One region of the Flavobacterium erigeronis genome, then DNA from elsewhere that is predicted to be linked to it. Evidence: riboswitches for the same ligand, from Rfam matches in the RefSeq annotation. Region 1 holds a riboswitch; the other holds the start of a gene.
The links. A riboswitch is a leader RNA that binds a small molecule or an ion and turns the genes downstream of it on or off. The one in region 1 is predicted to bind S-adenosylmethionine.

Region 2: another riboswitch for S-adenosylmethionine. It lies ahead of ACWA1F_RS19410 (redoxin domain-containing protein); the one in region 1 lies ahead of ACWA1F_RS00855 (alpha/beta fold hydrolase).

The regions. Positions count from the first base shown of each region.
Region 1 covers NZ_JBSKGP010000001.1:209,909-214,600, forward strand. Annotated here, with positions in the region: gene thrA (bifunctional aspartate kinase/homoserine dehydrogenase I) at 1-1,112, opposite strand, end outside; gene ACWA1F_RS00855 (alpha/beta fold hydrolase) at 1,114-2,097, opposite strand; SAM riboswitch class I at 2,175-2,282, opposite strand; gene ACWA1F_RS00860 (hypothetical protein) at 2,473-2,673, opposite strand; gene ACWA1F_RS00865 (homoserine dehydrogenase family protein) at 3,311-4,399, opposite strand; gene ACWA1F_RS00870 (O-acetylhomoserine aminocarboxypropyltransferase/cysteine synthase family protein) at 4,606-4,692, opposite strand, start outside.
Region 2 covers NZ_JBSKGP010000010.1:157,889-162,580, reverse strand. Annotated here, with positions in the region: gene ACWA1F_RS19415 (aminotransferase class V-fold PLP-dependent enzyme) at 1-232, opposite strand, end outside; gene ACWA1F_RS19410 (redoxin domain-containing protein) at 403-1,392, opposite strand; SAM riboswitch class I at 1,633-1,733, opposite strand; gene ACWA1F_RS19405 (response regulator) at 1,929-2,381, opposite strand; gene ACWA1F_RS19400 (PAS domain-containing sensor histidine kinase) at 2,384-4,692, opposite strand, start outside.

The DNA.
Region 1 (4,692 bases):
GAATAAAAGTCATTTTCAAATTCTTTTTCTAATTCGACAACCGCAGTTGTTGCTTTATCAGTTGCAACCACTAATCCGATTCCTCTTTCTGATGAACCTTGCGAAATGATACTTACACTGATATTGTGATCTCCCATTACTTTAAAAATTCGGGCATCAACTCCAGCTTTTCCAAGCAATCCGCGTCCTTCAAGATTTACAAGAGAAACATTTTCTAAAACAGAAAGCGTTTTAATTCCCTCTTTTGAAGAATCTGATGTAATTAAAGTTCCGCGGTTCTCGTGGTTGAATGTATTTAAAATACGCAAAGGAATATTCTTTTCTAACAAAGGAATAATCGTTTTGGCATGAAGAATCGTAGCTCCAAAATTTGCAAGCTCATTTGCTTCATTGAATGATAAATATTCAATTTTCTTTGCATCGGCAACCAAATCAGGATTTGCGGTGTAGATTCCGTCTACGTGCGTGAAGTTTTGTAATTCTTCAGCATTTAAATAATTGGCGATTAACGAAGCGGTATAGTTACTGCCATTTCTACCTAAAGTAGTTGTGTCGTTGTTGTTGTTAGATCCAATGAAACCTGTAACTATATTAACCGTTTCTCCGTTATGTTCTTTAAAATAATTGATTACGTTTTTCTTCGAAAGCTGCTCTAAAGGCTGTGCATCGCCAAATTTAGAATCTGTTTTCAGTAAATCCCTTGTATCTACGAAATTGGCTGGAATTCCTTTTTCCAATAAAATAGCTGTCAATAATTTAGCCGAAAGCAATTCTCCTTTTGACAAAATCTGATCTTTAATTTTTTTGCTATAATCGCCAATTAAGCTTACTCCTTCAAAAAGTTTATCTAAAATATTGAACTCTTCAGATAAATCAACTTGTGGGTAATCTGATATTTGATATTTTTTAAAGTTTTCTAATAATTCTTTGTAGCTGCCATTTTTAGCCGCAATGCTTAAGATAAATTCTAGCTCGTCTGTCGCATTTCCGCGTGCAGAAACTACAACAGCAATTTTTTCACCTTGACTAACTTTATCAGAAATGATAGAAACAACTTTGTTAAGTCCTTCTCCGTTTGCTAACGATTTACCTCCAAATTTTAATACTTTCATTTTATTTCTTTATTGTTTCTGCCTTAAAAATGTCGGCAAGTAAATGATCTAATTGTTTGTACTCGATTAAAAAAGCGTCATGTCCGTGAACAGAGACAATTTCGCTGTAGAAAACATTGTCTTTAAACTTCTTCAATTCTTCGTAGGTTTCTACGTTTTCTTTTGCTGTAAAAAACAGATCAGAATTGATTCCGATGATATGAATTGAAGCCGTTGTTTTAGCCAATAAGTTTTCAAAACTTTCACTATTTCTAGTAATATCAATTGTTTTAAGCAACTGATTCATTAATTTATAAGAAGAAAGCTGAAATCTTTTCTGCAATTTTTTTCCGTGGTGTGCCAACCAGCTTTCGATATTAAAAATCAAAAGATCCTGATTGATGGTTCTTTGGAATTTTTCTTTGAATGATTCTGGCGAACGATAACACAACATGGCATGAATTCTCGCATCTTCTATTGGTTTTGAAGAATTATTCAGGATCTGCTCCTGAAGAAAACAATTTGCAATAAGCCAGTCTGTCGATTTCCAGTCACTCGCAATCGGAATAAGGTTTTCTGTAATATTTGGCGCTAATGCTAAAATTTCCCAAGCAATTCCACCCCCGACAGAACCTCCGATAACAGCAAAAAGCTTTTCAACATTTAAGGCTTTTACACCCTCAATAAAGATTCTTGCAATGTCTCTGGCTGTAAAATCAAAGTAATTTTCGATTAAAAAAGAATTTGTTCCGTTTCCAGGAATATCAAAGGCTAAAATGGTATAAACAGCAGTATCGATAGTCTTACCTTCGCCAATTAAGTCATTCCACCAGCCATTTTCGCCAGTAACTTGTGAGTTTCCTGTCAAGGCGTGATTAACCAAAACAATAGGCGCACTGTGCAGCGGCTGGCCAGACAGTGTAAAACTTAACGGTATAGAATGATAATTTGCACCACTTTCTGTGATGAAATCTTGAATTATAATGGGATTTGGTATATTTTCCAATTTCAAATCTGTTGTATTATGATTTGTATATGGAAATATTAGAAAGAAAAAACTAGTCTAAACTAGAAAAATTCTGATTGTTATCTTTCCACGTTGGGCGTGGTAGAATGCAGCACCTTCTTCGAATTAACGAAGGGTTGCTAAGGATTCATCGGGTCTAATCCCTCGTCCTTTCTTTATAACATTTCAATACTTTTATGAACTTATCGAGTGCAAATTAACTACTAATTTCTTTAACAAACAAATTTAATCTAAAAGTGTTTGTTAAATTTCTGCGACTTACATGAGCAAAAACTATTATACGCAAAAATTTACCGAACAAAAATGCCCAGTAAAATTAAGCAGGTTTTCACCTAGTTTATGATGCTTTTCCGTTTAGATAAAAAGCGTTTCATTTTCTTTTGAATACATCAAAAACAATAAAGAGTTTGGTACTTTTTTGGCAGTACTTTTATCTTCTTCTGTGATTCCGAATCTTGGGTGAGCCAATTCGTTTGTTGGCGGCGGATTGCTATTTTTTGTCCTTCTGTTTTTCAATTTAGAAATTTTTTCTGCGAAGTAGTTCAATTTGCTCATGATATTAAGTTTTAGTTCAGTTGTGTTTTATAATCTTTATTTCTCTTTTATGTTTCTGTTAAATCGCTTTTTGGAATAAAAAAACCCTTTTGGATTTTTAGATACCAAAAGGGTTTAAGTTTTTACACTCATGTATGCTTTTAGTATCAACAGACGTATGCGCAAATAAGCGCGACAGTAAACATCTTGTTCATCTGTAAGGATTTATTCATCTGTGATTTATATTGTATTTTAAAATTCTGCATTTCTGTTAAATTAAAAAGCCTCCTAAAAATTTCTTAGGAGGCTCTTACTATATTATTATTGTATTCTTACAATTTTTTTAAGCAATAGACACCCCAACCTCGGTCTTAACCGAAATGGCACAAAACATTTTGTTGACTTTTAAGTTCATTTGATTTCTAGTAGTTTTTGGGTATAACAAATATGCAAATATTTTTTTTATTACACAAATTAAATTCAAGAATTTAATTACAAAAATCGTTAAAAATCAGTTTTTTAACGATAAAAAACCTCTTACAAAAACGAAAACGAAATAATAAAGGTAAAAAACTTACAAAACAAGCCTTTTTTTCTTCATGACTCCAATTGACAAATCAAATTATCAAAGAACCTTTTTCTTTTTTTATTCAAAAATTTACAGCCAGACTGCCTCTTTACTCCTAATTCGCTCTGCAATTTTTAGAATATCGGTTATAATTCCTCTTGAAATTGCCTGCTTGCACGGAGGCGCGCTCTGAATTACAATTGGAATATCACCGTAAGATTTTGTGTAAATTTCAAAAATCGTGTCAGAACCTTTTAATTGTCCAATTGGTGAATTGGCTAATTCAGAAATCAATTTGGTCTCTAAAGTGCCTTTTTCCAAATCAAATTCGCCCACATATCGAAGCACATGATCTTCTGCCTGAGTAATTTTGGCAATCTTAAAAGATTTATCGACAGCATCTTTATTGAGCACTCCATTTTTCTCCAAATGCTCTTCAGTTATAAATGGTTTGATCTTAATATCAGAAAGCTCAAAATCTTTTCCGATTTCTCTGGCCAATATCAAAAGTTTTCTTGCCGTATCATTTCCTGACAAATCTTCTTTAAAGTTGGATTTCATTAAACCTAAAAGGCTCGCATCTTTTAGAATGGAAGAAAACGAAACATCTTCTGTTGAAAATCGATTAAAAACATAACTCAGATTATCTGAAAAAACACCTCGAATCTTTGTGATTTTTTCTCCAGAATAATACAAATCTCTTAAAGTCCGTAAAACCGGAATTCCAGTCTCAACAGAGGTTTCGTAAAGAAACTCTTTGTCGTACTTTTTCAGATTCGATCGAAGTTCTTTATAAAGATCTAACGGAAGCGTATTGGCTTTTTTATTTACAGCTACAATATTAAATCCGTTTTTGATTAGCGTATTATAGTGTTTTACTAATTCGTCGCTGGCCGTTGCGTCTACAGCAATTAAGTTTTCGAATTCATTTTCTTGAGCAAATTCGACAATATCTTCTACTTTAAAAGGAACTGCCAATTGTCTGAAATTGGTTTCCCACGAATAACCGACACCTTCTTTTTCGAAGAAAGCGACTGTCGAATTGGTTATAATTGGAAAATGAAAATCGACATTTTTGCTTTCAAGAAAAAACTCCTGACTTTCGATAATCTGATTAATCAAAGTGCTTCCGATATTACCAATTCCAAAAAGGACAATATTTATTTTAAGCTTTGACATGATTTCTAACATTTTTTGAAACCATATAAGTCATATAAGTTCATTTTAGGATTGGCGCATTTCTGTGCGCACAAATTGTGGCGCAAGAAATTAAATGAACTTATATTCCTTATATGGTTTAAATTTATAAAGATGTTTTTCATAAAAAATTACCTTTAGCAAAACCACTCGCTAAAGGCAATCTTTCAAACAAAAAACAAAAAAACCTAATTTTTATTGATGCTGTATTGAGAAAGCTTCACACTTTCAAAAACTGCTTGCAGATCTGCAATTAAATCTTCGATATCTTCAAT
Region 2 (4,692 bases), on a different contig from region 1:
CAGTCTGACTTGAAAGGGAATGCGTATTGGCAATCATTGGACCAATTTTATTAAGCATTATCTCTTCGATCGGAGCGTATAATCTTCCGCTGGCAACCCAGTCGGCGTATACTAAATTTTGTTCTCCATAAACCGATTCGAAAGTATGATTAATTCCTACCGTGTTCTCTCTAAACTTAGAAAAGTAACACTCCGGTTCTGTTGGTTTTACTGTTGGCTCAATAGCATTCATATCCTTTACATTTTTTAAATTAACTAAATTGTATTGTTGTATTGTTCACTCCAATTTTTGTCATTCCTGAGGAACGAGGAATCTCACACGCAACTCGACAAAGATTAGCGACTTTCTATATGGATTCTCTAGTGTGATTCCTCGTTCCTCAGGAATGACAAGATTGGGTCTTAAATTTTATTCTCTAAAAGTGTTTTTAACGTAGTTTGCAATTCTTCTCCGTGCAGGTTTTTGGCAACGATTATTCCTTTAGAATCGATTAAATAATTTCCCGGAATGGCTCTTACTCCGTATAATTTGGCAACGGCACTGTTCCAGAAAAGCAAATCCGAAACGTGTGTCCAAGTTAGATTGTCGTCTTTAATTCCTTTAATCCAATTTTCTTTCTTTTTATCTAAAGAGATTGCCACAATATTGAATCCTTTGTCGTGAAATTCTTTGTAAGCCGCTACAATATTCGGATTCTCTTTTCTGCATGGTCCACACCAAGAAGCCCAAAAATCGACCAAAGTGTAGCCTTTTAAGTTTTCATAAAGGCGAACTGGTTTTCCTTCAGGATCATTGGCTGTAAAATCAGGGGCTTTTTTACCGACCGCTAATCCGTCTAAAACGGTAACCAGTTCTTTTAATTCTTTCACGTAAGTGGTATTTTGAAGACTTTTATCTAATAAAGCAATATTTTGCGTAATCTGTTCTGGCGTTAATCTGTACGACCAGTTTCTGTACAGCACATAAGCCGAAACTATAGATTTTGGATGTTCTGTTATGAATTTGCTGATTTCGACATCTTTCGTTTTTTTATAAGTTTCGAACAAGTCTTGAGAGGCCGAACCTGCAACAACTGAAGCGGTATAATATTTCTTCGGATTTAATTTTACTGTAATTGGGTCTTTTTCTAGAAAAATATACAATGGCGAACTTTCGGTATTGACGCTTAAACCGTATAATTCTGGGGTTTTTACTTTAGTTTTAAAACTAAAATTTCCGTCTTTTACTTTTGCCGAATCAATTGTCGTAAACATTTTATTGTGAAACTTCTGCAAGTAGACATATTGCGCCAAAGTATCGACAACAGTTCCTTTTAACTGTAAATTATTTCCCTGCGCTTGAGTTTGAAAAGCACCCAGAAGCAAAGCAAAACCTAATAGTATTTTTTTCATTTTATTTTTAGTTTTTAGATTAGACAAAAGAATTTCAGGCCAATGACAAAAGCCATTAGCGATATGATTAAAGAAAGAATCTCGTGGAACTAGAATTTTCTCATTCAGAAAAAGGCAAAGCTGTTTTCTTCGAAAATTAAATTCAAAAGCTCGTAACTCGCGTACAAAATGGATTCTGCTTTCATTTAAAAAAAATTAAAGATTAACATTATGATCTTAAACAGATTTACGGAGAAATCTTTCTTATCTGCCCGCACACAGCGGAAGGATTTAGCACCTTATTCGGCAACAGGTTGCTAAGACATCAATGGGCCTATTCCCTCAGTCTTTCTGGATAAGTATCATTATATAAATTTTCTGCATTACAAATATATATTAATTCTACCGAACTAGTATAGTTTAAATTGTGTTTTTTTGTAAAATTTATTTAAAAACTCTTTCAGCATACTTTAGCAACTGAAAAACAACAAATTAAAACAAAGTTATTTTTTGTTATGATCCCTTTTTTATAAAAGAAATTCAGACGTTTTACTCATTTAAAAAGAAAAAACATGCAAGTATTTATTTTTTTCGAGAGTTGGAAGCGCTTCTTTTAATCCTTTTTCGAGATTAGAAGTAATAAATTGAAGCACTTGTTTTAAATCGTTAAAATTATTTGGCTTTACAAAATAACAGACAGCGCCAAGATTTGCTGCTGTGTCCATATCATTTTTATGCGAAGAAGTAGAAATCATAATTACAGGGATTTCTTTATAGCGCTCATCTGCTTTTAATTCTTTCAAACATTCCCAGCCATTTAGAATGGGCATATTTAAATCTAGAAAAACAACACCTGGAATTTTATCTTCGTTTTTAAGCATTTTTAGTGCTTTATCACCATTTTCAGCACAATGACAAATAATATTTTCATCGATATCAGCCAGAGCTTCACAAAACATTTCTGTATCGTCTCTGTCATCATCAGCTAATAAAATTATCTTTTTACTCATAATTAAATGTCTTTTTCTTTTTGTTCAAATGGCAATGTAACAATAAAAACAGCTCCTTTATTGGCAATTCCTGTTGCGGTAATATTTCCTCCATGACGTTCTGCTATTTTTTTACACAGCGATAAACCTAAGCCAGTTCCTTCGTAACGGTCTTTAGAATTTAGGCGGGTAAAAGTTTCAAAAATACGTCCAGTCTGATCGAGGTCAAAACCAATTCCGTTATCTTCTACAGTAATTATTGCAATTCTGTTGCCGTCTTCCGTCTTTTCAGTCGCTGTAACCGTAATTTGCGAAGGCGTATTTTCTCTAGCAAATTTAATGGAATTGTTAATCAGATTATAGAAAAGCTGATACAATAATACCAAAGCTCCTTCCAAAACTGGAAGTTCTTCATAATAAATTTTACCGCCTGTTTTTTGAAGTGCAATTTCGAGATCGGTTTCTATATTTTTAATGACTTCATTTAAATCGACCATTGTTGCTTTTTGCGAATCGGCATTGATTTTAGAATACGCCAGCACGCCATCAATCATATTAAACATACGGTCAGCCGCAACGTGAACTCTCTCAATATATTTGGATGCCGATTCGTCTAGTTTCCCTTCTAAGTGATCTTCTAGACGGCTTACAAAAGTTTTTATTTTTCGGACAGGTTCTTTTAAATCGTGCGAAGCAACGTGCGCAAACTGCTGTAAATCATCATTCGATCTTTGCAATTCTTTGGTGCGGTCTGCTACCAAAATTTCTAATTTTTCGGTAATAGATTTTTGCTCATGGATATCGGTACACGTACCAAACCAATTCGTAATTATTCCCTCTTTATCTCTAATCGGAAGCGCTTTACTCAAAAACCAGCGATACTCGCCTGTGCTTCCATTTTTTAAACGAAATTCTATTTGATACGGAGTGCCGGCATGAACACTTTGGTACCAAGTTTTCAAAACCTGAGAAACATCGTCTGGATGCAGTTTTGGAACCCAGCTCGAATCGCCAAATTCATCTTGTTTAAAACCAGTATATTCGTACCAGCGGTTGTTGTAATAATCTGTAAGTCCGTCTGGCTGAGCTGTCCAGATAATTTGCGGAACCAGATCTGCAAGCTGTCTAAATTTTTCCTCGCTTTCTGCGATTACATTTTGAAGTTCTTTTTGCGAAGTAATATCACTTGCAGCGCCAAACCACTCTATAATTTTTTCCTTATCGTCTAATATTGGCACTACTCTCGAGAAAACCCAGCTGACAGAATCATCTTCATTGATGACTTTGTGTTCCATTTCAAAAATGCTTTTCTCTACAATAGATTTAGAAATAAGATGAACAGCCTGTTCCAAATCACTTGGATGCACAAACTTATCCAGCCAGTTAATGCCGTGTCCGCCAGCGCCAGAAAGTCTTCCTCCTCCTTCGAGACTGTGCATAATCATCCAGTCGGCGTCCATACGGTAAACCAAATCGGATGAGGCATTGACTAAAGCTCTAAAACGGCTTTCGCTTTCTTCCATTTTGTGGCGCGCTACAACCTGCTCCGTAACCTCAACCGCCACTTGAATCATTCCGGTTATCTCTCCATCTTCAATTAATGGACGATAAGCCAAATTATAATAATAGTTTTTGAGTTCTCCTGTACGATTGTGCGGCACGAGAACTTCGCTTTGGTCAAAAGGAATTCCTTCGTTATAAACCTTTAGAACCTGTTCCCACACATATTGACCTTCGAGTTCTGGCAAGACATCGATCAATCGCATGCCGATAATTTCTTCTCCGCGGCCAATCATTTGCAGCATGTGCTTATTAATCTGCTCAATAACAAGATCGTCACCTTTAAGCACTAAAGTTGGTGCAGGAGTCTGATGAATCATTTTTCTGAAACGATTCTCGCTTTGCTGCAATTTTTCTTCAGCTTGCTTGCTTTCTGTAATATCTCGAGTCGTTCCGGCAACCACCTCAACCTCCCCTTTATCATTAAATACCGGAACTAAAATATAATCGTAAATTCTTCTTCCCAATTCAGCATGCGGAAAAGAAACCGTTCCTCTCACGGCTCTTTTTTCTGCCACTACAGTATCTATCTCTCGTTCATGCATTTCGGCATGCCATTCTTCATAGCCGTTTTCTCTTAGTCCGCGGCCGATGGCATCCTCTGCCGATTTCCCCCACATATTCAATAAGGCTTTGTTTGCGTACGTGAACTTATAGTCAAGATCAAATACGTAAACCAAATCGGGAGTCGCATATATAATGGAATTATAAAGTCTTTTCTGTTTCTCTGCGTCAGCCAATGCATTAGTCAAAGCCCTTTCTGCCTCTTTCT